DNA from 2 places in the Pseudoalteromonas piscicida genome. Region 1 is predicted to be linked to the other one. Evidence: predicted binding sites of a transcription regulator. Region 1 holds the regulator's gene; the other holds the start of a gene.
What was found. Region 1 encodes sigma-54, which starts transcription at its own class of promoters, with help from an activator protein. Its sites were predicted from a motif close to GTTGGCACGNNNNTNGNNT; they were not measured.
Positions count from the first base shown of each region.

Region 2: B1L02_RS21205 (LiaF domain-containing protein) is a predicted target of sigma-54. The motif match lies at 4,329-4,347, and genes of this name have one in related genera.

Region 1 covers NZ_CP021646.1:3,697,384-3,712,760, forward strand. The annotation lists gene lptA (lipopolysaccharide transport periplasmic protein LptA) at 1-317, shown strand, start outside; gene lptB (LPS export ABC transporter ATP-binding protein) at 317-1,042, shown strand; gene B1L02_RS17020 (RNA polymerase factor sigma-54) at 1,089-2,588, shown strand; gene hpf (ribosome hibernation promoting factor) at 2,618-2,905, shown strand; gene ptsN (PTS IIA-like nitrogen regulatory protein PtsN) at 2,907-3,365, shown strand; gene rapZ (RNase adapter RapZ) at 3,358-4,224, shown strand; gene B1L02_RS17040 (HPr family phosphocarrier protein) at 4,225-4,494, shown strand; gene mgtE (magnesium transporter) at 5,217-6,575, shown strand; partial or broken gene pmbA (metalloprotease PmbA) at 6,640-7,987, opposite strand; gene yjgA (ribosome biogenesis factor YjgA) at 8,124-8,642, shown strand; gene tldD (metalloprotease TldD) at 8,729-10,168, opposite strand; gene B1L02_RS17070 (carbon-nitrogen hydrolase family protein) at 10,165-10,980, opposite strand; gene B1L02_RS17075 (YhdP family protein) at 10,973-14,899, opposite strand; gene rng (ribonuclease G) at 14,913-15,377, opposite strand, start outside.
Region 2 covers NZ_CP021647.1:608,112-623,488, reverse strand. The annotation lists gene B1L02_RS21230 (glutathione peroxidase) at 1-116, shown strand, start outside; gene B1L02_RS21225 (dihydrolipoyl dehydrogenase) at 406-1,866, shown strand; gene B1L02_RS21220 (ABC transporter permease) at 1,911-2,978, opposite strand; gene B1L02_RS21215 (ATP-binding protein) at 2,956-3,099, shown strand; yybP-ykoY riboswitch at 3,194-3,336, shown strand; gene B1L02_RS21210 (manganese efflux pump MntP family protein) at 3,371-3,934, shown strand; gene B1L02_RS21205 (LiaF domain-containing protein) at 4,383-5,060, shown strand; gene B1L02_RS21200 (M3 family metallopeptidase) at 5,129-7,294, opposite strand; gene B1L02_RS21195 (DJ-1/PfpI family protein) at 7,532-8,107, shown strand; gene B1L02_RS21190 (ATP-binding protein) at 8,151-11,549, opposite strand; gene B1L02_RS21185 (glutathione S-transferase family protein) at 11,721-12,704, opposite strand; gene B1L02_RS21180 (pirin family protein) at 12,714-13,541, opposite strand; gene B1L02_RS21175 (DUF2141 domain-containing protein) at 13,812-14,321, shown strand; gene B1L02_RS21170 (ABC transporter ATP-binding protein) at 14,470-15,357, shown strand; gene B1L02_RS21165 (ABC transporter permease) at 15,360-15,377, shown strand, end outside.

The sequences.
Region 1 (15,377 bases):
ATAAACAGCTGCTTGTTGCAACTGGCAGCCCAGCCACTTTTAGCGAACGTCAACCTGATGGTAATTTGCTAGAAGCAAAAGCAAATGAAATTCGTTACGACGTTGCGAAGGGCACCTTAGTCATTTCTGGCGATGCGGAAATCAATCAAACTGGGCAAAAGATAAATGCGCAGGTCATCACTTATGACATTGAAAAACAATTGATCAGTGCAGAGCGCTCAGATCAGGAAGATTCTCGTGTCAGAACCATCCTTGTTCCTGTGGATGATAAAAAAGACGCAAAAGACAAAAAAGCGCAGGAAGAAGGTAATAATTAATGAGCGAGCTCAAAGCAACTGGTTTAGCAAAGAGTTATAAAGGTCGCCAAGTCGTTAAGAATGTTGGCTTAAGTGTTCAAGCTGGCAGTATTGTAGGCTTGTTGGGACCAAATGGCGCAGGCAAAACCACTACTTTTTACATGATTGTAGGGCTAGTACCAAGCGACAAAGGCTTTATTCAGATTGATGACGAAGATATCACTTTGCTGCCGATGCACAGCCGTGCACGACTCGGCATTGGCTATCTACCACAAGAGTCTTCAATCTTTAGAAAACTCACTGTCTATCAAAATTTGATGGCGATTTTAGAAACTCGAAAAGACTTATCTAAAGTTGAAAGAGAAGCTGAACTAAACGAGTTACTAGATGAATTTAATATTCAACACATTCGTGATTCACAGGGCATGGCATTGTCGGGAGGTGAGAGAAGACGAGTAGAAATTGCTCGCGCTTTAGCCGCAAACCCAAAGTTTATCCTGTTAGATGAACCTTTTGCTGGTGTTGATCCTATTTCGGTGTTAGATATAAAGACGATAATAGAGCACCTAAAAAACCGCGGTATCGGTGTGTTAATCACCGACCATAATGTTAGAGAAACACTGGACGTATGTGAAAAGGCCTACATCGTTTCACATGGTGAGTTAATCGCTGCAGGCACGCCAGAACATGTTTTGGCAGATCAAACCGTAAGAGATGTCTACCTAGGCGAACAATTCAAGCTATAGTTAAGACGTAGTATTAATAACTGTTAAAAAGGATTGTTAGAGATACATGAGGCAATCATTACAGCTGCGCATGGGGCAGCAACTTACAATGACTCCGCAACTGCAACAAGCCATTCGCTTGCTGCAGCTTAGTACCTTGGATCTGCAACAAGAAATACAAGAAGCATTAGACAGCAATCCATTGTTGGAAGTGGAAGAAGGTGATAATACTGACGGCGAAAATGCTGACCAACACGGCCAAGAAAAGAGCAGCGCTGACGATAATCAAGATTCAGGCGATGAAGTGCCTGTTAGTGACTATGAAATAGACTCAGATACCGCCATGAGCAAAGACACTGTGAGTGATGACCTTGCCATGGATGTCACTTGGGATGAGTACATGAGTGCAGCGCCGGCTGCAAGTTCAGGCCCTCTGCCTGATGACGATAATGTTTATCAAGGGGAAACCTCTGAATCTCTCCATGATTATCTCATGTGGCAACTCGAACTGACGCCATTTAGCCCAACCGATAGAGCTATCGCGATTGCGATTATTGAAGCGGTAGACCTGTCAGGCATTTTAACCTTATCTTGCGAAGACATTTTAGAAAGCATTAATGACGAAAATAGCGAAGAGCCTATTGAGCTGGATGAAGTCGAAGCCGTACTCAAACGCATTCAACTTTTTGACCCTGTCGGTATCGCAGCGCGCAGTTTACAAGAATGCTTGTGTATTCAGCTAAATCAATTCGCTCCAGATACGCCATGGATTGCCGAAACGAAAATGATCCTGACAGAGCATATCGACTTGCTTGCCAGCCGTGACTATCGAACTTTGGCAAAGAAAACGCGCCTTAAAGAGGCGGACCTCAAAGAGGTCATGACGTTAATTCATAGTCTTAATCCAAAGCCAGCGGCAAGCATTATTCATGAAGAGCCTGAATATGTTATCCCTGACGTATCGGTGAAAAAAGTAAAAGGTCGTTGGGTCGTAGAGCTAAATCCTGATGCTATGCCTAAAATAAGAGTAAACGACCATTATGCTGCCATGTCTAGAACGGCGAAATCCAGCACGGATAGTCAGTTTATTCGCTCACATTTACAAGAAGCAAAGTGGTTTATTAAAAGCTTAGAAAGCCGCAATGATACTTTATTAAAAGTTACCAATTGCATTGTGCAACAACAACAGGCATTCTTTGAACATGGCCCCGAAGCAATGCGCCCTATGGTGCTAAATGATGTTGCTGAAATGGTTGAGATGCATGAGTCCACAATTTCACGAGTAACGACACAAAAATACATGCATACACCACGGGGAATATTTGAGCTGAAGTATTTCTTCTCTAGCCATGTAAGTACAGAAAATGGAGGTGAGTGCTCTTCTACAGCAATTAGAGCACTTATCAAAAAGCTGATAGCTGCAGAAAATACTGCTAAGCCATTGAGTGACAGCAAAATTGCAGATATCTTAGCTGAGCAAGGAATTAAGGTAGCGAGACGCACGATTGCAAAATATCGTGAATCCCTAGCCATTCCACCGTCAAATCAGCGTAAAAGCTTGATATAAGACGTAAAACCCAAGAAGGAAAAATGCTTATGCAACTAAATCTAACTGGTCGCCATGTAGAAATTACTGACTCATTAAGAGACTATGTCACCAACAAGTTTGCGAAGCTAGAAAGGCACTTTGATCATATCAATAACGTGCATGTGATCCTTGATGTCGAGAAACTAGTACAAAAAGCAGAAGCAACATTACACGTAAACGGCGGCGAGCTATTTGCATCAACAGAGCATCAAGATATGTATGCCGCAATTGATGGCCTTATCGACAAGCTAGATCGTCAAGTTATTAAACACAAAGAGAAGCTCACTCGACACTAAAATGAAATTAAGTGAATTAGTGAACAAGGACTGCAGTAAAGCTGCGGTCCTTTTTAATAGCAAAAAACGTATTTTAGAATACATCAGCGAACTGGCTCATAGCCAAATTCCGAATGCCAGTCAACATGCTATCTTGGACGCTTTAATGGCGCGAGAGAAATTAGGCAGCACAGGGATCGGTAAAGGCATTGCTATTCCCCATGGTCGACTTGAAGGTTTGGATAAAATCCTTGCAATGGTCCTTGTCAGCGAACAAGGGATCCAGTTTGAAGCCATAGATAAGCAGCCTGTCGATATTTTTGTCGCGTTCATCGTACCTGAAGGTGATAATCAACAGCACCTGAAGACCTTAGCGGCGATTGCTGATACACTCAAAGACAAGTCTTTTTGTAAAATGCTCAGGCAAGCAAAAAGTGATGATGAGTTATATGCAGTGATCCAAGGTGAATCTGATGAGTGATGAAGAAAAAGGACTCGAGCTTATCATTATCAGTGGCCGCTCAGGCTCTGGTAAATCTGTAGCGCTTCGAGTATTGGAAGACTTAGGCTACTATTGTGTAGATAATATTCCGGTCAATTTGCTACCGTCTTTAGTCCGCAGCGTTTCCGACAATTATAATAAAATTGCAGTGAGCATTGATGTTAGAAACTTGCCTAAAGAACAGGACGAGTTTAATGACATTCTTGAATACTTGCCCGGTTTCGCCAAACCTACCCTGTTTTATTTAGACAGTGATGACCAAACCCTGATAAAGCGCTTTTCTGAAACACGCCGTTTGCACCCTCTTTCACTGCATAATCTTCCATTAGATGTCGCGATAAAAAAAGAACGTGAACTGTTAGACGTATTGATCACTCGAGCCGACTTTCTCATCGATACCACAGGCCTTAGCGTTCATCAACTTGCAGAAGATATCCGCGAAAAAATCTTAGGCAAGAAAGACAAACAACTCATTATTACTTTTGAATCTTTCGGCTTTAAACATGGCATCCCAAAACAAGCGGATTACGTTTTTGATGCGCGCTTTTTGCCAAATCCACATTGGGAGCCTGAGCTTAAGCCGCTCACGGGCCTAGATCAGCCTGTCAAAGACTATTTGTCGAGCCACAGTATCGTGCAAAAATTCACTTGGCAGATCCAAACCTTTGTACAAACTTGGTTACCACACTTAGAACGTAACAATCGTAGCTACCTAACGATTGCTATCGGATGTACTGGTGGACAGCATCGCTCAGTATACTTAGCGCAAACCATTGGCGAGCGTTTTGCTAAAACCCATCCTAACGTCAAAATTCGTCACCGTGAGCAAGAGGGTTAGATGTTAGAAGATACGTTTTTAATCCAGAATAAACTCGGTCTACACGCTCGGGCTGCGACAGTTCTTGCTCAGTTAGCGACACAATTTGATGCCGAAGTGACCTTATATCAGGGAGACAAAAGTGCTGCTGCAGACAGCGTACTAGCACTGTTGTTACTTGAAAGCAGCCAGGGAAAAGAGGTGCGAGTTGTCTGCGAAGGTCCTGATGCTCAGTATGCACTAGACGCCATTGGTGGATTAATAGAAAATAAGTTTAATGAATCTGAGTGACTCAAGCTGCTATCACCAATATAGCACTAAGGCCTGATTCATGTATTCCCTGCTACCCTCCCCCTCCGTAACCAGACTGGTATAATACCAATTAGTCTTAATACTTGCTCAATTTGAAGGAGCAAATCTGACGCTAACTGTGTTAAAAATTTTTCATTTAGAACAACTAAATAACCTGAGCTGCGGATAATTAATGCCTTTCTAGCAGCCAGTTTTAGCGCTAACTGCGTTGAATTCACTTCCAATAGCCAGCTATTGGTGCGTAAATTCGCCTTGTTTTCCCTAAAACTTGCTGGCTAGACAAGGAAAAAACTAAGTTGTGCTTTAGCAACAATGAGTTGGAACATTCCTTATCCAAACCTCAGGTTAAATAGCAAAATTTTCGCCGTGTTATCGACAAGATTTTCTCGCCTCAAAATAGATCACTTAATTAAGCGAATTGGTATAATAAGTCTCTCATAATTAAGCGTAAACCTTGGTAGTTCCCAATAAACTGAGTTACACTGTAATACCAATTTAGGTTTATCTCGTGCAGTAAAGCGAGTTGCCGAGACAAGCCTACTTTATCGTTGCTCGCATATTTAGCGTGCATTAACGATAGCAACCCACCAGCGGAAACAACACGAGTAAAATTCAAATTAAGAAATAGGTTTCTGCTATAAAATAAATGAATAGGGTTAACTTAATCACGTTATCCGCCAGCATTATCAATAAGGATGCCTATGCCTGAAGTATTTGAACAAGACTACACACTGGAACAACTCCAAAAGGTAACCAAAGCCTTAAACAGTGGTCAGTTTGTTCAAGTTAGGCGTATGCTCGCAGAGACCGCACCTTGTGACACTGCACTGCTTTTAGAATCATCTCCTCATAAAGTTCGCTCTATGTTGTGGCAGCTCGTTGACCCAGATATCCAAGGGGATGTCTTAGAAGAGCTATCAGAGGACGTAAGACTTGGGATCATCGCCCAGATGGAACCGGAGCTAATTGCTGCCGCGACAGAAGATATGGACGACGATGACCTTGGTGATGTCCTGAGAAGCTTGCCTGATACCGTCTACCAAGACGTTATCGGTGCGATGGATAGCCAAGACAGAGAACGTGCGACACAAGCATTGTCCTATAAGGAGCACTCGGCAGGTGCCTTGATGAGCACCGACACGGTCACCATTCGACCCGATGTTACCTTAGAGGTTGTATTTAGATATCTACGTCTTAAAGGCGAATTGCCAGACGGTACGGACGAGTTGTATGTAGTTGATAAAGACAACTGCTTTTTAGGCACGCTGCCTGTCAATACCTTATTAACTAAGTCTCCTGACAGCATGGTTCGAGACTTGATGGATGAAGATAAGGAAACGATCCCTATCTCCATGGATGAGTCTGAAGTGGCGCAGCTTTTTGAGCGCCATAACTGGATCTCAGCTCCCGTCGTTGACGATAACGCCCATTTGCTTGGTCGTGTCACCATCGACGACGTTGTTGACGTCATCCGTGAAGATGCCGAGCACAGTTTATTAAGTATGGCAGGTCTTGAAGACGAAGAAGATACCTTTGCGCCAGTTCTAAAAAGTAGCCAGCGTCGCTCTATTTGGCTTGGGATTAACCTGCTAACCGCCTTGATGGCAGCGTTTGTTGCAAGCTTCTTCGAAGGAACTCTGGATATTTTACCGATTCTCGCGGTGTTAAATGGCATAGTACCAAGTATGGGTGGCGTTGCCGGTAGTCAAACGCTAACCTTAGTGATTCGTGGTATTGCCCTTGGTCATATCAACCAAACTAACCAAAAGTTTTTAATGGGTAAAGAACTGGCGATCGGAGCCCTAAACGGTGTCCTATGGTCTGTCTTGATCGCTGGAGTTATTGCTGTATGGCAGTGGGATTTTACACTCGGTGCCGTTATTGCCTTCGCGATGTTTATGAACTTAGTCGCGGCAGGTATCGCGGGTGCCAGTATTCCAATTATGCTAAAGAAAATGAATATCGACCCAGCGCTAGCTGGTAGTGTAGTACTAACAACAGTTACTGATATCGTTGGGATCTTTGCATTCCTTGGCACGGCAACTTGGTTGTTAGTGTAGCAGTAACAGTGTCGAAGTGACGGAGAATGCTGGTCAAAACCAGCATTCCTTGAGCTGAGGGGAGTTACTCACCCGCTATTTGCATATTATTGAGTAGTATGGAGCCGGTTTGTACTGCGCCTCGACATTCAATATCACCGCCAACCCCTTCAATGCCCATAAACATATCTTTTAAATTGCCAGCGATCGTAATTTCACTCACAGGATATTGAAGCTCACCATTTTCGACCCAAAAACCAGCAGCCCCCTAGAGTAATCACCGGTTACCGTATTAACACCTTGCCCCATTAGTTCAGTGACTAACAAACCAGTACCCATTGATGCAAGTAGGCAAGTTAAATCATCGTGCGTTGGTTTTACCTGCCAATTATGGATCCCACCTGCGTGCCCTGTCGCTTGCATATTCATTCTACGTGCAGCATAGCTTGCCAATAAGTAAGTGTTAAGCACGCCATCTGTAATGATTTCACGGTCGATGGTTTTTACACCTTCGCTATCGAATGGACTAGAAGCAAGCCCTCTTGGTAAATGTGGTTTTTCGTCAATATTAACGCAGCGATTAAAAATTTGTGTGTCTAAAGAATCCAACAAGAAGCTAGACTTACGATATAGTGCGCCGCCACCGATACCTGACACTAAGTGTCCAAATAAGCTGTTAGCGATATCCGCTCGAAAAATAACAGGCACTTTACGCGTCGATACCTTGCGACTGCCTAATTTTGCCAGCGTAGATTGTGCCGCTTCTAAACCAACTTCTTGTGGGATTTTAGCTCTGTGTGCACGCGAGATAACGCATATGCAGAATCTCGTTGCATTTGTTCACCTTCTTTACCAATCACCATGGTACTCAGGCTGTGTCTGGTACGTGGGAACCCAGCAATTAAGCCGTGGCTATTACCATACACACGGATCCCTTGATGGCTCGATAAGCTTGCGCCATCAGAGTTCACGATTCGAGGATCGAATTCCAACGCAGCTTTCTCAGCGGCAATACATTGCTCAATAGCTTCATCGGGAGAAACCTGCCAAGGATGGAAAAGATCTAAATCCGGTGGCGACATCTCTAGCAAGGCTTTATCCGCCACACCATTGCAGGGATCATCAGAAGTAAATCGAGCAATATCTACGGCCTTTTCAACCACTGAGCGTAGAGCTTCAGGACTCAGATCCGCGGTTGATGCAGAACCTTTATGATTGCCCACATAAACACTGATACCAAGACCACCATCTTGATTAAACTCAATGGTTTCAACCTCTCCCATTCGTGTACTTACAGACAGACCTGAGGTGCTAGACATCGCCGCTTCTGCCGAGGTTGCACCTAGTTTTTTAGCATGCGCTAACACATCAGCAACTGCATTTTTCACATCATCAATTTGATTATATATAGGGTGTTGTTGAGGTTGAGTCATAGATACCTTATCCGCTCGCTCGTCTAACTAAAACATATTAGTTAATATGCTATCACAGCTACTAACTATTGTAGTGATCAATTGTGGTATACTCTAATGTTAGAGACCTTAATATTTACTAGTATAGACAAGACCAATGGCTAAACACGAGCAAACGACCGAAGAAGAGATTATTTACGTTTCAAAAAGCGAGCTTAAGCGCGAAGCGCTAGAGTTGCATGAACTTGGCTGTGAAATTGCAGGGCTTGGCAAGAAGCAGCGTGAGAAGTTACCTCTAACGGACGAGCTTAAAGAGGCCATGACGGTTGCGGATAGGATCCGTGCTAAAACGGATGCTTACCGTCGTCATATGAACTACATTGCAAAGACATTGCGTAGCACTCCAAATGTCGAAGACATTCAGGCTGCTATGGATTTGATGCTAAATAAGAACAATAAAGCAGACGTATTGCTGAATAAGATTGAGCTTATTCGCGATGAAGTGATTGCCAAGGGCGATAGCAAGATTAATGAGTTATTGGATAAGTATCCTGAACTTGAGCGTCAAAAAATGCGTCAGATGGCTCGCCAAGCAAGTAAAGAAGTAAAAGCTGAGAAGCCAGGCAAAGCCTACAAAGAACTGTTTCAGTACTTAAAAGAAGCAATTATGCCATAACGCTATGTTGCTCTGGACAATATAAAAAGGCGCTGATGCGCCTTTTTGCTTGTATGAGATAACCGTCATATCGTATGGGGTTGGTATTACGCTGTGCCACCTACAGTAATTTCATCAATCTTCAAACTCGGTTGACCTACTCCCACTGGGACGCTTTGACCATCTTTACCACATACTCCAACGCCTTTATCAAGCGCAAGGTCATTACCTACCATAGAGACCTTTTTCATAACTTCAGGGCCATTTCCTATAAGCGTTGCGCCTTTAATAGGTTGGGTTATCTTACCATTCTCAATTAAGTAGGCCTCAGATGCTGAAAATACAAACTTGCCGGAGGTAATGTCTACTTGGCCACCACCGAAGTTACTAGCAAAAATACCTTTATCTACGCTACGAATGATCTCTTCTTGACTGTGCTCACCCGCAAGCATGTAGGTATTTGTCATTCTCGGCATCGGTAAATGAGCATAAGACTCACGACGCGCATTGCCTGTAGGCGCGACGCCCATCAAGCTCGCGTTTTGCTTGTCTTGCATATAGCCTTTCAAAATACCATTTTCAATCAGTACGTTGTATGCCGCAGGCGTACCTTCATCGTCGACATTCAAAGAGCCGCGACGGTCGGCTATCGTGCCATCATCCACCACAGTACAAAGACTCGAAGCGACTTGTTCACCTATTTTACCACTGAATGCAGAGGCACCTTTACGGTTAAAATCACCTTCTAGGCCATGTCCAACAGCTTCGTGTAACAAAACGCCCGGCCAACCTGCACCCAGCACCACGGGCATCGCTCCTGCTGGAGCATCAATGGCTTCAAGATTCACTCGAGCTTGTCGTACTGCTTCTTTGGCAAACTGCATCCATCTCGGTTCACCGTCTACCAATTCTTTAAAGTAACCATAGTCTAAACGCGCACCACCACCCGCACTACCACGCTCTCTGCGACCACTTTTCTCAAGTAGTACTGAGCAATTTAAACGTATTAACGGGCGGATATCGGTTGCGAACGTACCGTCACTTGCAGCAATTAACACTTCTTCATATACCGCCGACAGCGAACTGACCACTTGCTGCGCCTCAGGTGCTAAATCGCGAATACACTGCTCAATATCTCTAAGTAAAGCCACTTTATCCGCATCCGTCATGCTGGTAATTGGCTGCGCGGGTTGAAATTGAATGGGTGCTTTTACATCGCTAAATACTTGGACTTTATTGCTTTCACCCGCTTGCGCAATACTGCGTGCGGCTTCTGCAGCCTTAGTTAACGCTTCAATACTGATCGCATCAGAATAACTAAAGCCAGTCTTCTCACCACTTACTGCACGCACACCAACACCACGTTCAATATTGTAGCTGCCATCTTTGACTATGCCGTCTTCCAGCACCCAAGTTTCGTGGTAGCTTGATTGAAAGTACAGATCGGCATAATTTACTTTGTGCTGATGAATATACGCGAGAGTTTGTGATAATTGCTCACGTGTCAGCTGACTGTTGGTCAGTAAATTTTGCTCTACATTACTCATAAAAACTCACTTTTAAATCGGTTATGATACGCAACAGGCATTTTTTTCCGGATCGAATCAAGAAACGCGCTATCTAGCTGCTGTGAAATGGGTTCTAGACTCGCACCAGAGTCTACTAGGACTTCACCCCAAGGTGATACAATTAAACTGTGCCCGTAGGTTTCTCGGCCATTTTCGTGACAACCGACTTGCGCGGCTGCAACTACATAGCATTGGTTTTCTATCGCCCTCGCCTGTAATAATGGCTGCCAGTGTGCCTCGCCCGTTGCACAAGTAAAAGCACTCGGGACTAAAAACAACTCGGCTCCCTCCTCCCTCATCATTTGAAACAAACCAGGAAAGCGCAGATCATAACACACGCTTAATCCAATTCTGCCAAATGGACTATCCACTACTACGACATCCTGTCCGGACTCTGTTCGCTCAGACTCTCGGTATTGTTTAGTTTTGTCACTCACATCGGCGTCAAACAAATGGATCTTATTATAGCGTGCTACGATTTCACCACTCGAATTAAATAAGTAACTCGCAGCCAGATATTTATCGTTCTGACTTGGTATCGCGATAGTGCCTGCCGCCAACCAAATGTTATGTTGTTGACAAAGCGCTGAAAGCTCTCCAAGCAGTGCTTCATTATGCTGCGCGTATTCCCAAGTCTGTTGCGCATTGTCGCAAAACGCCAGCCAAGTTTCAGGTAAACAGACTAAGGTTAGCTCTTCAACCACTAACTTAGCTAGCTGGTTTTTAAGGTAATCTATATTTGTTTGGGGTGCTTTAGCCGAGCACATTGGCAATGCAATCACCTTAGCCATTACCACTTTCCTTATTTTGCGACACAAGAGGTTGCTCACTTTGCTTAAGTGTAGCACTTGGATGTGATTCTGAATTCAATGCAGGTGCTTCTTTACTTGTATTCTCATCAGAACCATCTGGCGTAACTTCTTCACTAGGAGGCATAACCGGTTTGGGTAACTCAATTTCTTTACTCTTACGATCAACCTCTGTAACCACTGGCTCTTGCATCGTTCCGGTGATTTTAAAATTAATCTCGGAAATCACTCGTGCAGAGTGGATCACTTTATCCAGTGCCAGTGCAGCTAATCCCGTAACAGGATTCACCGCCCATGCCATAATCACAGGTAAACTCGAAGTTACTTGTGGTGCGACGGCCAAATCATAATTAATTTCATGGGTATTGAGGTCGGCATAGCCACGTATCGTTAAATCAGCAGGTACGCCATCAAGCTTTGAATCTTCAGTAATTGCAATACCATTCGTTAGCTGTACCGAACCGCTCATACTGTTATAGAAAAAGCCTTTAGAAAACACATCTCTAAAATCTAAGCGCAGCTTTCTGATCAAAGAGTCCAAACTCAGTAGCGAAAAGACACGTGCACCTTTGTCGCTTATTTCTGCCAAATGACCTTCACCTAAACGCCAAGTTAACTCGCCACCTAGGCTAGGCAAATCCATTTCGTATGGCGCACCTTGCCAATTGAGCGCAAAATCAATGTTGGCGCGGGAGTCTTTGATAGTCGAAGTAATATCAAACTCATCCATTAGTTCACCAAAGTCATCGCTGTTTAGCGCACCGCTCAGTGATGTTTTACCTTGTTCAAAGCGGCCACTGGCATTGAGTTTATGATCTTTTTTATCAATCACTAACTCTGAGATATTGAGTCTATTACCATCTCCGAACAACGACATATTGACCTGATCTAACTGATATTCACCGACTTTACAGTCTCCACACACAAATTCGGTTGCAGGTAAGCTCAGCAGCCAATCTAACGAGTGAATGTCTGTTTTCACAGCCTCTTGTTGTGCCTCTGACTTAGGTAAGTTTAGACGTAAATAATCACTATTAATGTGAATAGGCCGGCTTGAGTTCGATGCTGGAATAGCGACTTGTGAGCGCATTTCTTTACTATTGATTTTAAGCTGCATCGGGCCATCAATAGATGCCATAGTAAAGTCAACATCATGGAAAGGGATCTCTGAGAATGTTAATCTTGAAAAAGAGCCCTCCACCCGATTTAGTGCTGGCAGAAATCCGGGATCAGAACCTGAGCTCGGCGCCTTGATAATACGATTAATCAATGGCAACCAAGGTAACAACTCTACTTCTTGTTGTTTGATTGTGATATCAAAGCCTGCTGCATTTAAGCCTTCATCTTTACTACCAATAATCAGGTGTGCATTACGCATCACACCAGATTCATTTTCAATGATGCCATTGAAATACAATTGATTATCTAGACTTGCCGTAACGAGATTCGAAATATCATCCCCTAATACCGTGCCGCTTAGTAGTTTAGCTTGCTCAGCTGGTTTGCCGAATTGTTCGGGTAAATGACTGGTAATCCCCCGTAAATCACTGGCAAATTTGGCTTTATAGTTAAATCCCGCATCAGCAAAATTAAGCATAAGATCTGTGCTCAGCACGCTATTGCCCTCAAAGTAGCCGTCAATAATTCCATTAGCATGCGGTTGCAGTTGTTCTATTCCAGCCTCAAGGCTTACCTTGGTCGTTACTTGGTAATTTTGCTTATCTCCGCTTCCTGATAGGTCCAACGACAAAGGCATGTCCAACCACGTAGCAGTCAAATCATTCACTTTGATATTGTCATCATCGAAGCTAACCACTCCCTTAACTTGCTGTAATTGCATACCAGGCTTTGCCAAGAAAACCGGGTTATTGTCTAGGTAGATGTCACCTTTAGCATGTACGGCACCTGAGTGCAGGTCGACGGCCAATTGCACATCCCCTTTTGCTTTGCCTTTACCTTGAACAATATCTAATATATTCGCGAGCGGATCTGCGAGCGGTGTTGCCGCAAAGAAAGGCTGTAACGTGCTCGCTTTTGTGGTGTGATTAATATCTACAGTCAGCACATCAGCGTGATTTAAATCCGCAATACTAACGATGACCCCCTCATCAATACTTTGATTAACAAGTTCCCCACGATGCGCATAGATATCCATTCTTTCGTTTTCAAAATGTAGTGTGACATCACCTGAAGTAACGCTAGGCCAATCCGGCGCAAAACCAAACGTCACATCGTTCAAACGTGATTTAACTTCAAACTGACCTTGCTTATCAGCGAATGGAAATTGTGAAAGCGCCCCGCTCAGTAAGACTTGAGTCTGCAAGTGCTGACCACTTTGGATCCCTGCTTCTAAATAATCGACTAAGCTTTTACGCATAATACTGACAGGAAAGTACTGTGAAGCGATTTCACCACGCCCACCGAATAGTTCTGCATATAAATCAAGCCGAGGCTCATCGGACAACTGCAAGGAAAATTCCGTGGCTAACGCTACATCTTGATTGCTAAGCCAAAAGTTGGGACTAGAAATTCGCCAGCCTTGCGATTGTTGATTGCGGATATAGACATCACCAGTGAGCTGCTGGATCTCAATATTATCTTTGAAGGTCTCTTTTGATAGCAGTTCAGTTTGTTCAGCACTTAAATTGAGCCTAATTTGCTCATCAGTCGCACTCATCTCTAACCTAGTACCATAAATTCCCGGGATCCCATGAAATGGCTCGAAAGCAATTTCTTCAACGACTCCCCATGCCGAAAAAGCATTATTATTACTTAGGCTGAATTTCGCTGCGCTCAGTTGACCGTTGGGGTTCATGCCATAAAGTAAATCTCGCCCAGGAAATTTAGCAAGTTGCGCTAACTCAGCTAAAAAGTTGGCGTTAATATCCTTTAACCAAAAGGTCTTGTTGTCTTTATGCCATTTCGCTTCAAATAAAATAGGAGCAAGCGCTTCTTGATTACGACTAAATTGGATACCACTACTTTGCACCCACCAACCCTGCTGATCTGGTCGTAATAGAAATTGCGCATCGTCTAGTGCCAACGTGCGCTGATTTTCATCTTCTTGCCATATCAATACGCTGGGCTTGATATCCACCGTAATATCTTGCAACGTACCTTGCTCAAAACCTAACCATAACTGAGCATTGATGTCTGCTTTAAGATCCGGGTGCGCTAGGGTAATAAGTTCTTCTAGCCAATCGACCGGATTAACCTTATCCGCGGATACATAGATATTACCCGCCAATTCACGTAGCTTTCGCCCTGACAAAGAAAGACGAGCGTTAAACTGGCCTTGAGAAAACCCCGGTAATGCGATTTCTCCCGCACCTTCGTGTAATGCGCTAGAGTTTTGCCACACCAAATCCTTCAGTAACAAACGATGAGTCTTACCGCTAGAAAAAGTAATATTAAGACGACTATTTTGCACCGCAAAATGTCCTACATCGCCTAAGAAAAGGCTTTCAATTAATGCTTGCTGCTCAAATTCACCTTGATCTTGAGCCGCACTTAACTTGCTCAAGTCTATATCTGCTTCAAACCCTTCTAGCACAAAGTAGTTCGATGCGATCTGCATTTGTCTTACAGATTCGAATACATTGAGTTGTAAAGAGGTTTTGGCAATATTAATGGAGATTGGCGAGTCTTTATTATCTTTAAAAGAGAGTGATTCCAACACAAGGGCAGGTCCGTTGCCTTCCCAACTCGCACTGATCTGGCCGATGCTAATATCAACATTAAGTTGCTTTTGGATCAGTGCTTCGATGTTACTCTTGTAATCATTTGCATAGGGTAAGGCGTACTTTAGTGCAGACACCAGCACCGCGAGTGTCACTAAAGTTATCGCAAAAATTTGCCACGCTTTACGCAGGCAGAAAAAACAGACGGCCTTAGCCTGCATGTACCGCTACCCTTTACATCATTACTACGTCAAACTGCTCTTGGCTATATAAGCTCTCAGTTTGAATGCTAACCTGCTTACCAATAAATAATTCAAGCTCAGCTAAATTATGATACTCGTCGTTAATCAAGGCTTCGCTCACCGCTGGCGAGGCATAAACCATAAATTTGTCTGCATCATAAGCACGATTAACACGCACGATTTCTCTTAAGATTTCATAACAAACGGTTTCGACTGTTTTTAGTGAACCACGACCTGAGCAAGATGGACACACATCACAAAGAATATGCTCCAGGCTTTCACGCGTGCGCTTGCGAGTCATTTCGACAAGACCAAGCGCAGAGAGACCATTGATATTAGCTTTTGCTCGGTCTTTAGACAACGCAGTTTCTAAAGAGTGCAATACTCGACGTTTATGCTCGTCTGATACCATGTCGATAAAATCGATAATAATGATACCACCAAGGTTTCTTAACCT
Region 2 (15,377 bases), on a different replicon from region 1:
AACAAGCATCGCTAACCAGCCTTAAAGCGCTGTCTGGGCGCGAAACCGTTCCGCAAGTATTTATCGGCGGTAAACACATCGGTGGCTCAGACGATTTAGCTGAATATTTCGCTTAATCACTCATCCCCCACAACATGACTTGGTGAATTTGCTCACCAAGTCAAAATGTTCCCCCTCAACACAACACGATGGCTAATAACTGACTGTCATGGGGGAGTATACCAATTTATCTTAATACTTGCTCAATTTGAAGGAGCAAATCTGACGCTAACTGCGTTAAAAATTTCTCATTTAGAACAACTAAATAGCAAAATTTTTGCCTGGTTATCGACAAGATTTTCTCGCCTCAAATAGACCTCTTAATTAAGTAAATTGGTATTCCACTTTCTGATTTCGGAGCAAAAAATGAAAAAGATAAACACCGATGTAGTCGTGATTGGTGCGGGAACAGCGGGTCTCAGCGCCTATAGAAATGCCAAAAAATATACCTCAGAAGTACTGATGATTGAGTCTGGCGTATACGGCACAACATGCGCACGGGTTGGCTGCATGCCGAGTAAGTTACTGATTGCCGCAGCTGAAGCCGCACACCAAATTGAAGTCGCGCCTAAATTTGGTATTAATGTAAAACCCGCTGAAATTGACGGTAAAGCGGTTATGGCGAGAGTCAAAAGTGAGCGAGATCGTTTCGTTGGCTTTGTCGTCGAAGCTGTCGACGAATTGCCTCTGCAGGATAAACTACGCGGCAGTGCAAAATTTATCGACAGCCATACGCTACAGTTGGACGATCATACCCTGATCACAGCAAAACGTTTTGTTATCGCCACGGGTTCAAGACCTAGCTACCCCGGCGCCTTTAATAATTTTGGCGACCGCTTAGTCATTAACGATAACGTTTTTGACTGGGACGATTTACCTGACTCTGTCGCCGTATTTGGCCCCGGCGTGATTGGCTTAGAACTAGGTCAAGCGCTACACAGACTTGGCGTTAAGGTCAAAGTATTTGGTGTCGGCGGTGGCCTTGGGCCACTCACCGACCCAATCGTCAAAGACTACGCAATCACCGTGTTCAGTGATGAGTTTTACCTCGACACTGATGCCAAAGTATCAGACATGAAACAGGTCGGTGACAAAGCCGAGCTTACCTACATTGACAAACAAGGGAAACCACAAACCGAGCAGTTTGACTATGTGTTGGCAGCTACAGGCCGTGTGCCCAATGTTGATAACCTTGGGCTAGAAAATACCACGCTTGAGCTTGATGACCGAGGCGTACCGCTAGCCGACCCACATACCATGCAATGTCTTGATGGCTCTGGTAACGCCCCTATTTTTATTGCGGGTGATGCCAGTAACCAGATCCCGCTTCTACATGAAGCCGCAGATCAGGGCACAATTGCAGGTGAAAATGCCGGTCGTTACCCGGATGTGAGAGTGGGACTGCGCCGCGCAAAGCTTGCGGCTGTATTTAGCGACCCACAAATTGCTATGGTTGGAGCAAGTTATAAAGAACTGGAAAAGCAATATGGCAATTGCGGCTGCTTCGCCATCGGAGAGGTGAGCTTTGAAAACCAAGGCCGCAGCCGCGTGATGTTAAAAAACAAAGGCCATATGCGAGTCTACGCTGAGCAAGGCTCCGGATTATTCTTAGGCGCCGAATTTGTCGGCCCTGCTGCTGAGCACATGGCGCATTTACTTGCTTGGGCGCTGCAAAGCAAGATGACCGTGCCACAAATGCTCGAAATGCCTTTCTATCACCCAGTGATAGAAGAAGGCTTAAGAACGGCACTGCGGAATCTAAATGCAAACTTGAAGTTTGGCCCAGATATTATCAAGCACTGCTTGGAATGTGGTCCTGGCGCTTAACTTATCTCTGTTCAGGCCTCATTATGAGGCCTGTTTTGTTGCAGTTACTCGTATCTTAATGATTTTACAGGTCGCGCTTGTGCGGCTACTAGCGTTAACGAGCCGACCGTTAGCCAAGCAATTACAAACGCTAAACTTGCTGCAATCAAAAATGGTACGATTGAAAGGTCAATACGATAGACAAAGTTGTTTAACCACTGCTGCATCACAAAGTACGCAAGCGGCCACGCTATCAGGTTTGCAATCAGCACTTGCTTTGAGAATTCCTTGTTGATCAATATCACGATATCCATCACGGAAGCACCAAGCACTTTACGTACCCCAATCTCTTTGGTGCGCCTTTTTGTGGTAAAAGAAGCAAGACCAAATAAGCCTAAACAAGCAATGAAAATCGCCAGCATAGAAAACAAATTAAACACAATGATTTCTTTGTCTTCCTGGCGATACATCTGCTCAAATTTAGTTTGTAGATAAGTCAGTTCCATTTCTTGTTCTGGTACTAGCTTGCGCCAAGTGGCCTCTATAAAGTCGCGAGTTTGCGCTGTATCACCTTGGAATTTAATCGCCATCGAATTGCCTTCATGCTCTCTTAGCAAGTGATACGTTGGGCTTATCTCTGTTTTAAGTGAAGAAAAATAGTAGTTTTGCGTCACCCCGATAATAGTCGCCATAGCGCTTGAATGCCGAGTTAATCGTACTTCAAATGTTTTACCAACAGCCTCATCAGCACTAAATCCTAAACTCTGCGCCGCCTTTTCATTAATCACAACCGAAAAACGCGGATTTGGCTCAGCCGCACTCGGCATCGCGAACTTATCGGCAGGAAAATCGCGACTAAACCCTCGGCCACTCAGTAGCTTAATGTTGTAGCTGCTAAAATAATCTTCATCTACTGCCAATGTCGGCATGGTTTGCGACAATTGTGTTTTTGGATTAACCATCCCAAATGCATCGACAATGGTCTCTGTTGGTACCGCCGAACTTGCCGTCACGCTAACAATATTTGGGTGAGAGAGCAACTGTGTTTTTAATGCGCTACGCTGTTGACTGGCGATGTCTGTATAAAGACGGCTCAGCACACTTGATAAAATATTCGTACCATTTTTTACCACAAAACCTCATGGTTCAAGAATTGGACTTGCACTCAGCCAACAAATTATCCATCACCACAAAGGGCGGATCAGCGCGACTTCTGAAGCAGGAAAAGGGAGCTGCTTTAGTGTATTGCTGTAAGATAAATAACTAAAAAATGGAGCCAACTCATTCACCATATCGTGTTGAACTAGCTATAAACTTAGATTTCTATTTAGAACAATTCTTGATATTATCGCAACTCGTTGGGGAGTAGCCTGCTTCCAATGCTCGGAAGAGTCCGTATCAACATAATTGGCCACACGCCATGGTGCGGACACCTCTCGGTTGGCGAGACCATCGATATATCCATACCTGTGGTCGGGCGTGTGGATATGTCGTGGACTCAAATCGCCCGACCGGAGCAATGTAAATGAATTTCGTCACCCTGCTACTGTTAGCATACGCCATGTCTACCGATGCGTTTGCCGCGGCAATCGGTAAAGGCGCCAGCCTAAAATCACCTCGGCTTACCGAAGCCATAAAAATCGGCCTTATTTTTGGGATTATTGAAGCCAGTACACCGCTGATTGGCTGGTTAATAGGACAATCTGCTGCAGACTATGTCGAGGCTTGGGATCACTGGATTGCCTTTATCTTACTGTTAGGGCTTGGCGCTCATATGATTTATGAGAGCCTTAAGGGTGATGACGATGCGCCAACTCAACACGCTAAACAACCTTGGTTAAAAACCATTATCACAGCGTTTGGCACCAGTATTGATGCAATGGCTGTCGGTGTCAGTCTCGCATTTGTTGATGTGAATATATGGCTCGCCGCTGCGCTCATCGGCCTTGCCACCACCATGATGGTAACGATTGGTGTGATGATTGGGCACTCGGCAGGAAAGTTTCTTGGTAGTCGAGCTGAAACCTTTGGTGGGGTGATCTTAATCTGTGTGGGAACTTGGTTGCTATATAGCCACCTTTCGATTTAATCTAACCCGCAAGAAGAGCGGTATATTTACCGCTCGCTTACTTATCCCTTTACGTTAGGGCTAATGGCTTTTAAGCCTTTTTAATCGCTTTTTTCAGCTTTTTGATTTTCGCTTCATGCTTTTCAATCTTTGCTTTACGCGCTTTCAGCTCTTTTTTAAGCGCTTTAACATCACTTTTCTTCGCCATAACTGATCTCCTTTGGTTGTTTTGCGAACACCTACTACCATAGCAAAGTGACTGACAATATCAAACTGAACCTGCGCTACTGCGTTGCCAGCCATCTAAGAGTGGTAATTTTGACCAAATACTATTTTGTATAACTAAATATTAGTAAATAAATAGAGTAAGTTGATATTATAAAATACTAACCATTTGTTTTATATAATATTTAATATTGGCTTGGTTGTTGCACCCCTAACCACAAATCAAGAGAACGGAACCAACCATATGTCTGTACCATTAAAAGATAGACCTCTCGAATCCGTCAGGGAAGAGGTGATTGACCAGTTAATTCTAAATTACAGCCACGGTGAGCTTTCAGCAGATGCATTCGAGAGACGACTAGATCAAGCATATAACCTGAACGAGCAAGAACAAATTGCAGCACTTAGTGCTGATTTACCGCTCAAGTCGGATGCAAGATATCACAGCGAAAAAGCCGCTCGTTTGGGTCCAAAATTTACCTCAAACGTAGATGGCTCTGAGGTAATAAGCATTACCTCTATACTTAGTTCCAACCATCGCAGTGGCGAGTGGGTCGTACCTAAAGAGATCCACCTAAAAAACTACCTTGGCAGCTTGGAATTAGATTTTAGCAACGCAATTTTTAGTCACCCTGAAGTACATATTTATATAGATTGCATTTTAGGCAGTGACGAAATCTTTGTACCAGACACAGTCGACGTCGTCACCGATATTCGTAATATTATGGGTTCAGTAGAAAACACAAGAAATACGCTTGCATCTGCAGGACAGGTGAAACAGCGTCCACGAATTTATATTCACGGCAGAATGATTTTGGGTAGCATTGAAGTTAGTGTAAAACGCTCGATGAAAGCGCAAATAAAGCAATTTGCCGACGGCCTTAAATCCCTATTTGGTGACGGCACGAAATCCAAAAGCTAAAGCTTTATAAAAAACCCCTGGCATCAAGTTCAGGGGTTTTTTATTATCCGAATAGCAGAGTAAACTTTTTACTTCTCTACCGGAAAGCCTCTATCACGCATTAGCGCCTCAACTTCAGCGTCACGGCCTCTAAACTTGCGATATGCTTCAGCAGGATCCATTGAGTTGCGAACTGAGAATAGGTAATCTACCAAACGCTGTGCTACGTCTTTGTCGTAGAAGCCACCTGGCGCTTCAGCAAACGCTTCTGCTGCATCAGAGGTCAATACCTCAGCCCATAGGTAACCGTAGTAACCCGCTGAATAACCTTCACCTGAGAATACATGTCCAAAGTGAGTAGTGCGATGACGCATCACGACCTCGTCCGGCATGCCTAGCGCACCTAACTGAGACTTTTCGAATGCAACAGGGTCACCAATTTTGTCTGGATCTGTGGTATGGAAAAGCATATCCATGATAGCCGATCCAAGGTACTCAGTCGTCGCGAACCCTTGGTTAAAGGTTGCTGACTTCTTGATTTTCTCGACTAGTGCTTTAGGCATAGGTTTGCCTGTTTTATAGTGAACTAGGTAACGATTGATCACTTCATCAGTCGCCAACCAACGCTCCAATAACTGAGATTGAAACTCAGTGTAGTCGCGCACGCCAGAGTTTGAACTTGGATACTTCACGTTTGATGAAAGCGCATGCAGCGCGTGACCAAACTCGTGGAAATAGGTTTCTGCATCTGACCAAGAAATTAAGGTCGCTTCACCTTCTGGTGCTTTCACAAAGTTGGAGTTGTTTGAGCTAAGCACATTTGTTTTACCATCAAATGTTGTATGGCTACGATATGATAAGGCCCACGCACCAGAGCGTTTACCTTTACGTGCGAACGGGTCTAAATACCAAAGGCCGATATTATCACCGGTGGTTTTGTCTGTTACTTCCCATACACGAACGTCAGGGTGGAACACTGGTACTGAGCCCTTAGGCACTTCGGTGAACTCAAAGTTAAACAAACGGCCTGCAACATAGAACATCGCTTCACGCAAATTGTCTAGCTGTAAATAGGCTTTAACTTCGTTTGAATCCAATTGATATTTTGCTTGGCGAACCTTCTCGGCGTAGAAACGGTAGTCCCACGGCTTAATGGTGATATTAGCGCCTTCTTTATCGGCAATCGCTTGCATGTCAGCAACTTCTTCTTTCACGCGCGCAATTGCAGCTGGCCACACTTTCTTCATCAGCGCCATCGCGTTTTCAGGCTTCTTCGCCATTCGATCTTCAAGACGCCACTGCGCGTAATTATCGTAGCCTAGTAAGTTAACGCGCTCATGTCTAAGCTTTAGGATGTCAGAGATAATCGCTTTGTTGTCGTACTCATCGCCGTTGTTGCCGCGGTTATAGTAGTTGTTCCATACTTTCTCGCGTAACTCACGCTCTGTTGAGTAGGTTAAAAATGGATCCATTGACGAGCGAGAGTTGGTGATCGCGTACATATCCGCCTTGCCGCGTGCTTTTGCAGCGGCCGCTGCCGACGCAACAAACGACTCAGGCAAACCTGACAACTGGTCTTTAGTGAGGTAAACCACATAGTTTTCTTCATCCGCAAGTACGTTGTTTGCAAATTTAGTATGTAGCTTCGATAGCTCAAGATTAATGTCTGCGTAGCGCTTAGCGTCATCACCTTTTAACGTCGCACCATTGCGGGCAAAGCTGTTATAACGCATCCAAGTAATGCGCTGCTCTTCCGCCGTTAGCTTTTTATATTCAGCACCTTCGTATACTGCTTTTACTCGTTCAAAAAGTGGTTGGTTTTGGGTGATTTTAGAACTGAACTCTGAAAACTTAGGCACAACTCGCGATTGGATTTCTCTAAACTCTGGGCTTGAAATGTTTGCACTCCAAAGGCCGTAGTAGGTAAAAACACGATCCAAAGCAGCCCCAGCTCTTTCTAAAGCAACAATTGTATTCTCAAAAGTTGGCTTCGCGGGGTTATTGGCAATTGCTTCAATTTCTTTCAAATTATCAGCCATACCGATTTCAAGAGCGGCTTCTAAATCCTCAAGTTTCATCTTGTCAAAGTGAGGAACGCCTTGATATGGTCCTGAAAACTCCTGCAAAAGCACGTTATCATATTGCTTACTTTGAAGTGATTTTACTGGTTCTTGAATTTGCTCTGCAGTGCCAGCACAACCCGCAAGGGCTAAACATACAGCAGCGCTTAATAATGTAATGGAAGGTTTGAACATATTGTTTCATCGCTTGTTGTTATCGTGGGTAAGATATTACGGATCGTCTCTAAAAGTGCAATCGCTTTGCGGGAGAAACTAGGTTCTCTGCGATAGAGCAGAAAAGCTTGAGTTCATAGTAGCTTAAAGATACTAAGACTACAGTATGTGGAGTTTTTTCATGGGTTGTTACAATTTACCTTGAAAATTTAACTAAAATCAGCCAAGTTAGTAAAAAACTGATCTGTGGGGAAAATAATGGAAGTTGGCATTTTCATCTATGACGGTGCGGAGTGTTTAGATTTTTGTGGTCCGTTTGAGGTATTCAACACCGCAAAGCGATTTATCGAAACCCCGATTAACGTCAGCCTTGTCGCACCAAGTCATGTGCCAGTAACCTCGCGTGGCGGCATGAGTGTAAACCCCCATTACAGTATCTACTCACATCCAAAATTTGATTTGCTCATCGTTGTCGGCGGAATTCATCACCAAATTTGCAATGATCACAACGTACTTAATTGGCTTGCAGAAACAGCGAATCATACCTCTCAGTGCGCATCAGTTTGTACAGGTGTGTTCTTATATGCCGAAGCAGGCCTCATTGATGGCAAGCGAGTTACCACCCATTGGCAGGATATCGACGATTTGAGAGAGCAATATCCCTCTCTAGAAGTCGTTGAAGACGTAAGGTTTATTATGGATCAAAATTTTACTAGCTCAGCGGGTATTTCAGCAGGTATCGATATGAGTTTAGAGCTGGTGAAAAAACGCTTTGGGCAATCTGTTGCAGGAAAAACAGCAACCCAAATGGATTATGACTGGCCCAGAATTTAATAATGGTAAATAAGGTCATTGTTGAACTAAGACCTCACTCACTTTAGCCGTTGTTGATATCTGCGAACTCTAGCTCACTCACGCGCTTTTTCGCAAATACTACGACTTTATCGTATTCACTTTGCGCCTGCTCCAAGTATGATTTACATTGCCCAGCTTGGTGTTCTCGCGCATAAGTCTCTATTTTATCGAACAAATCAAAGAGTCCTTCTGCAGCTAAATCCCCAGCTTGACCTTTAAGTGCATGGCTATATCTTGCTGATGCGTCACAATTACTATTTTTAATACTTAATCTGAGCTGTTGCATTTGATTTTCAGAGTCATTCAAGAACAAGGTGTACATCTTTTTAAGTAATTCTTCATTTCCAGAAAGGCGCTCGAGTACATCAGCTTCATTTATCGGCAGGCTCGTTTGTACTTCTGCCACGCTCTCAAACGGGTGAATAAGCACAGAATCATCATCTTTAGCATGCACACCTAGCGTATCTAGCACTTCAAATAACCGCTCGATGACCACAGGTTTAGTTACAAACTCATCCATTCCCACATTTAGGCAACGCTCTTTTTCACCAGCAAGAGCGCTGGCTGTCATCGCAATAACGATCACATCTTTGTACTTATCACCACCTTGACCCTGACGAATTGCTCTTGTGGCTTGATAACCATCCATTCCTGGCATATTACAGTCCATAAAGATAGCATCAAAATCAACCTCTTGATGCTCAAATAACAGTAGTTTATTCACCGCGTCTTGGCCATCAACGGCAAAACTCACCTTAGCCCCTTGTCCTTCCAAAATGCCTTTTGCCACAATCCGGTTGATTTGATTATCGTCCACAACCAAGAAGTGACAGCCTGCGACCAAGTTACCGCTTAACGCGACTGTCTCACCCGATTTCTTCAAGCTAGGCTGTAATCTAATTGCTTTGTTTAAGTCAAATAGCGCGACAAACTCTCCAATCCGAAGAGGTGAAGAGATATGCACAATGTTATCGGAGTCGTTAATATGCTGAAGCTCATCCCCTACCAAAATTAGTTTCTCAAACTGATTTTGAGCCGATTTCACTTGCATATAATCTTGCTTGTTTGTAATGATGCATATATCACTCTTTGCTCCTTTATCAACGTATTCACCACCACATTTGACAATGAGTTTGGCGATAGTGTCTGACTCTAGTTTTGTTTTGCTGAACACAGAGACTGTTTTACCTGCCAACACTTCAGGCACGTTGATAGGCTTAGTTTGCACACTGGAAAATGGTAATTCAAACCAAAACTTGCTGCCTTTAAACTTTTCACTCTCAAAATGAATATGGCCGAGCATTTTTTCAACTAACTGCTTGCAAATGGAGAGTCCAAGGCCTGTACCACCAAACTCGTTTGAGGTGTTAATGGATTCTTGGCTAAACGATTGAAATAGCTTGTTTTGATTAGCCTTTTCAATTCCCACTCCAGTGTCCTCCACAATAACTTTAAGCCATACCGTGTCGTCAAGTTGCTCAGTAGTGACAGTCAATTTCACATGTCCTTTTTTGGTAAATTTAATCGCGTTACTGAGAAGGTTATAAATTATTTGTTTAACGCGCGCCGCATCACCGCACAGTTCAATGTGTTCTAAACCGGTTTGGTCTAAAATATAAGTGATATCCTGTTCCTTGGCCTTTGCCGACATAGAAAGCGCGACATGCTCAATGACAGAGAGCGGGTTGAATGGTTCATTATCAATGTCTAGCTTGCCCGCTTCTATCTTCGACAGATCCAGTACATCGTTAATTAACGACAAGAGCGTAGTCGAGCTCGTTTCCATCATTTCTAAGTACTTATGCTGGAGCTTAGAAACTGGCTCTTTTCTCACCAAATTAAGTGACCCTAAAATCCCATTGAGAGGCGTTCTCATTTCATGGCTAATAGTGGATATAAACGCGCTTTTTACTTCTGACGCTTTAGCGGCTTTATCTCGCGCATCCACCAGCTCTTTAGTACGCTCTTTCACTTCTTGCTCGAGTCGCTCATTGGCACCAACTAACTGCGCTTCCGCTTCTTTCTTGGCTGTGATGTCTTCAACAAATAATGCCACCCCCTGAATGCGTCCACTTCGTGCGTAAATTGGCGATAAGCTAAGTGAAAGCCAAATATTTTCACGTGCATTCAAGTCTAGTTGTAATGGCTTAGATTCCACCACTTCGCCCTGTAAAACCATATTGGCGTAGTGAAATAAAAACTGATGCACAGCTTCTGGCAGAAACTGTGGGTTGCTACCTAAGCGACTGTTATTTAATTGCTTAAAAAAGCGCTGTGCTGACTCATTAAAGCTGGTGAGCTTTAAATTATCATCAAAACCCAATACGCCGTCAGACGCACCATCCAAAATTGCTTTGAACTCTGCTCGCGTAGAATCAAGGGTGCGCAAGCTACTAGTATATTGCCAAAACGCAAAAAAGATTAAGGCAAAGACACTACTAGCAACGGCTAGCAAAACATAGGTCGTTAATCGTTTTTCATTAAGGCTTTGCTGATAAGCAGTAAAGGGAATGAGATTAACCAGCTTAGCCTCTAAGTTATTAAAGTTGGCCCCTTCAACCTTACTAATTAACGCTAAAAACTGTTCACCCGTTTGCTTATCTTCTACCAGCTGGATTTTACTGGACCATGGAGTAACGCGATACAGAGTATTAAAGCTGATTTCTGGGTTTAGATCCTTGCTATATCGTAGCGAAAACTCTGGATGATAAATAAACGAATCATCTGCACCTAAGAACATCACTTTTTGTATATCCGGCGCTCGAGAGACGATTCTGTCCATCATTTTTTCGGCATCAGTATTGATGATCAGTATACCAAAAAGGTCGTTATCTATATCGTAAGTCGGTAAAGTAAAACGTTTGGTTGGTTGAAAAGGCGTGACAATTTGTCCGTGTTCTCGATTCAAATTAATGGTTGTGGAATAGATAGTGCGCTCTGGAAGTTGCAGTGCTCGAACGTAATAGTCGTGCTTACTTTTGTCTTGTAATTTGCTATCAGGAACCGTGATCACTTGGCCTAACTGCCGCTCAACTCTAACCATTTCCATCCCTGTATGGGCATCAATTAGGCGGATCTGATTAATGCCATCATAGGAATATAGTATTGACCTAAAAATCGTGCTTAGTCGTGCCCGCCAGACATCAAGCTGAGTGTTTTCTTGAGGGTCAATACCATCGTTTTTTTCGGCTCTGGCGATGCCCTGAATTGGTGGGGTGTCTAGTAGAAAATAAAGAAACCGGCGATTGTCGTCGATCTCTCCCAAATAAATACTATTTTGTGCCGTATAAACCTGCTCTAACCGCTGGTAAAAGCTCTCGTTAAGGTCGCGATGGATACTATTTTCAAAATATAAGATAGCACTCACCATCACAGCGAGCATAAGTACAATAGCGCCCTTAGCAATATTGGAAGAAGACACATTTTCTCCTTGGACAGTGGCCTGACTGTTAGGCATAAAGACCTAAAATGCGTTTGCACTTAAGTACAAATGACAACTACCAGCAAACGCATTATTAAATCTAGTCCAAATAGAAACAAAGACAAAGACAAAGATTACTTAACCTGAACTCAGGATAAGAAGTTAGGTTACTTATAACGTGATGCCGCTCCGGTTATGAAAACGCTGATAGTCAATGCTTGGCCCTTCTGGTACGACTTGGGTGGGATTGATCATCGTATGGCTAAAGTAGTAGTGCCTTTTAATGTGATAAAAATCAACCGTATCTGCAATACCTTGATGTTGATATAAGTCACGCACATACGCAGAAATATTGCGGTAATCTTCGATTTGCTTAATGTTGCACTTAAAGTGGCCATGATACACGCTGTCGAAACGGATGAGAGTCGTAAATAATCGCCAGTCGGCTTCCGTTAATTGTCCTTTCACAAGATAACGTTGCGCAGCCAGTCTGGTTTCGAGCTTATCCAACGCTTTAAATAACGCGGTTACCGCACTATGATAAGCATCTTGCGTTGTCGCAAATCCGGCCTTATATACGCCATTGTTAATATTGTGATAAACAAATTCGTTTATTTCATCGATTTCATGCTGTAGTACCTCTGGATAATAGTCAGTCTCGTTTCCCGTTACCTGGTTAAACGCACTATTAAACATACGAATGATTTCACTCGATTCGTTGCTAACGATTTGCTCCGTTTGTTTATCCCAAAGGACGGGGACCGTAACTCGGCCCGAATAACTTGGGTCGTTTTTAGTATACAGCTGATGCATAAAGCTTAGCTGATACAGGCCATCACCGACTTCTGGACGCTGACTTGTAAAGCGCCAACCTTGATCTAACATATCCGGGTCAACTATCGACACGTCGATATGCGCCTCCAATTGTTTGAGCTTTCGGAAAATGAGCGTTCTATGTGCCCAAGGACATGCAAGGGAAACATATAAATGATAGCGTCCGGACTCGGCTTTAAAACCCGCTTTACCCGTTGGCCCCGCACTGCCGTCTTCTGTTACCCAGTTTCTTAATTTTGCAGACTCACGCTCAAATTTGCCTTGGCTGCTTTTTGTGTCATACCACTTATCGTGCCATTGACCATCTATTAATAACCCCATGTAAACCCCCTATACAATATCGCCGAAGCGGCCTTGTTGATAATCTCTTACCGCTTGATGAAGCTCCTCTTGAGTATTCATCACAAATGGCCCCATATGCGCTATTTTTTCATTAATTGGCTGCCCTGCAAGGACCAAAAAGCCGACATCATCCGTCGCTAAGAGATCAAGGTCTTGGCTTGGGTCAAGCTCAAGCAACGTTTGCTCCCCATAGTTTTCAAGCCGGCCCGAATGAATGTAGATCATCACCTTGCCAAACTGCTCCAGTTCAAGATGCAATCGACTTCCCGCAGTTAAAGTCACATCTGCAAGTGCGCCCTCGCCCGCAAGTGACTGTAATGACGATGTAAGTACTTCGCCTGCCACTTGCCACGTGCCAGCCAATGCCTTGAAATAACCGACCTTTCCTATCACTATTTGTGGCGCAGGATGCTCGGTTGTATCTTGATATCTAGGCGCACGCATTTTGTCTTTTGCTGGCATATTTAACCAAATTTGAAAGCCATGCATGCCCTCGGCGTCGCTAAGCGGCATTTCTGAATGCACTACACCACGCCCGGTACTCATCCACTGCACATCACCGCTGCGAATGGCTTTGACATTACCCATTTGATCTCTATGCTCAAAGCCGCCTTTACGAATATAGGTAAAGGTTTCAATGCCTCGGTGTGGGTGCGGCGGGAAGCCAGCCATAAAGTCACTGCGATTATCTGATTTCAATTCATCAATCATGAGATAAGGATCTAAACTCTTGCCGTCAAATCCAGCGATGCGGTTAATATTTACGCCAGCACCATCTTGTGTTGCCTGTGCTTTGTTAATTCGAATAATTTTCATAATGCCTCTCGGTTTAGCTTGAACTTGGGATAATAAGTTCAGCTCAATTATTTAATGGATAGCCTACCAAACCTATGCGAGAATAAAATTAGTCAAACTTGTCCATTTCGTTCGATTAAATCGAATGATTATTCCGTTCTATTACAGTGCTTAGTCACACTGGTCAGAATAGTCTTTATTATTTCCTGCATCTAACAATTTTTAACAGTATTTACACAATTATCTGACAAGCTTGTGGAGCTACAAACTAACCCTTAATAGGAGCAAAGGATGAGGTCCCTAAGTTTATTGTTTGCGCTGGCACTACTTGCGGCGTGTAGTTCAACAAGTCCGGTAAGCGTAAATACGGTTGCAGGTCCCCCAACGAATCTTACGGTTGAGATCACAGATGTGACCAATACCGACGGTCAAATGTTAGTACTGTTATTTGACAACAGCGCGGACTACCACAGCGATAAAAATGTGAATGATCCTGACGCTCACTTTTTTCGCAAGCTGATTGTCACACCGCAAACTCCTACCACTACGGTCACTTTTGAAGGCGTGCCTGCGGGACAGTATGCGATCCACGTAATTCATGACGAAGATGGTGATGGTGGCATGGATAGAATGATCTTCCCATTTACCGGCATGCCAAGTGAGCCTTACGCACTGTCGAATAACATTCACGATAGCTTTTCAAAAGGCGATTTTGAAGAGGCTTTGTTTACTGTAAAGGCCCCTGACACTAAGATCCAACTTGCCCTCTCTACGCATTTATCGAAAATGACAGGGCTGTAATGCTTGAATACTCACAGGTGTTGCTACACCTGTGAGTTATCTTTTCAAGTCCTGACATTTGTCATTTTATTTCCTGACAACCCTCACTCACGCTTCACCTTAAAGCCGCGCATACTGCAACTCGTACAGTTCAGTAGGAGCGAAGACCTTGAGCAACGCCATTGAGTTATCAAATATCAGTTTTGCATACAACAATACTAAGCCAATATTAGCAGACCTAAATCTTACGCTTGAACAGGGTAAGATATATTCCATTCTTGGTCCAAATGGCGCAGGAAAAACCACCCTGATCAATATAATGCTTGGCAGACTAAGACCCACTTCAGGACGAGTTTCCGTTCTTGGCCATCAGCCAGAGTCTGACTTTTGCCGCCAGCGCGTGGGTGCCATGATGCAGTTAGGCGGGCTACCTCTGCAAACCAAAGTGAGAGAGTTTCTGGCGTTATTTGCAAGTTACCATCAAACCCCAATTCCATTGGAGAAGTTAATTTCACTCTGCCAATTAGCACCATTTTTAGAACAAACCTTTGATACGTTATCTGGAGGCCAGAAGCAACGACTGTTTATGGCAATTGCGCTAGCAGGCAACCCCGATATTGTTTTTTTGGATGAACCCAGTGTTGGTATGGATGTAGAGTCAAGACAGCAATTGTGGCAGGCCATACGCACGTTAAAACAACAAAATAAAACGGTACTCCTTACTACACATTATCTTCACGAGGCAGAAGCATTAGCAGATGAATTGTTAGTTTTAAAAGAAGGAAAATGTACCAAGCTTAACGACATACCTGAGCTTGCCAACACCTATCGTCGCTCACAAATCAAGTTCACCAGCAACCTGTCTGCAGCTGCACTGGTTAACGCACTTCCCATGATAGACCTGAATGTTAAAGGCGATCAGTTCACTATCTTGACGGACGAGCCAAACCATATTTTGAAGCAGTTATTAGAGAAATTTTCTATCCGCAATTTATATGTAGCCCCAATGAGCCTCGAAGAAGCTTATTTATCCCTGATGAATGTTAGGAGCGCTTAGCCATGATAAACACTGCATCT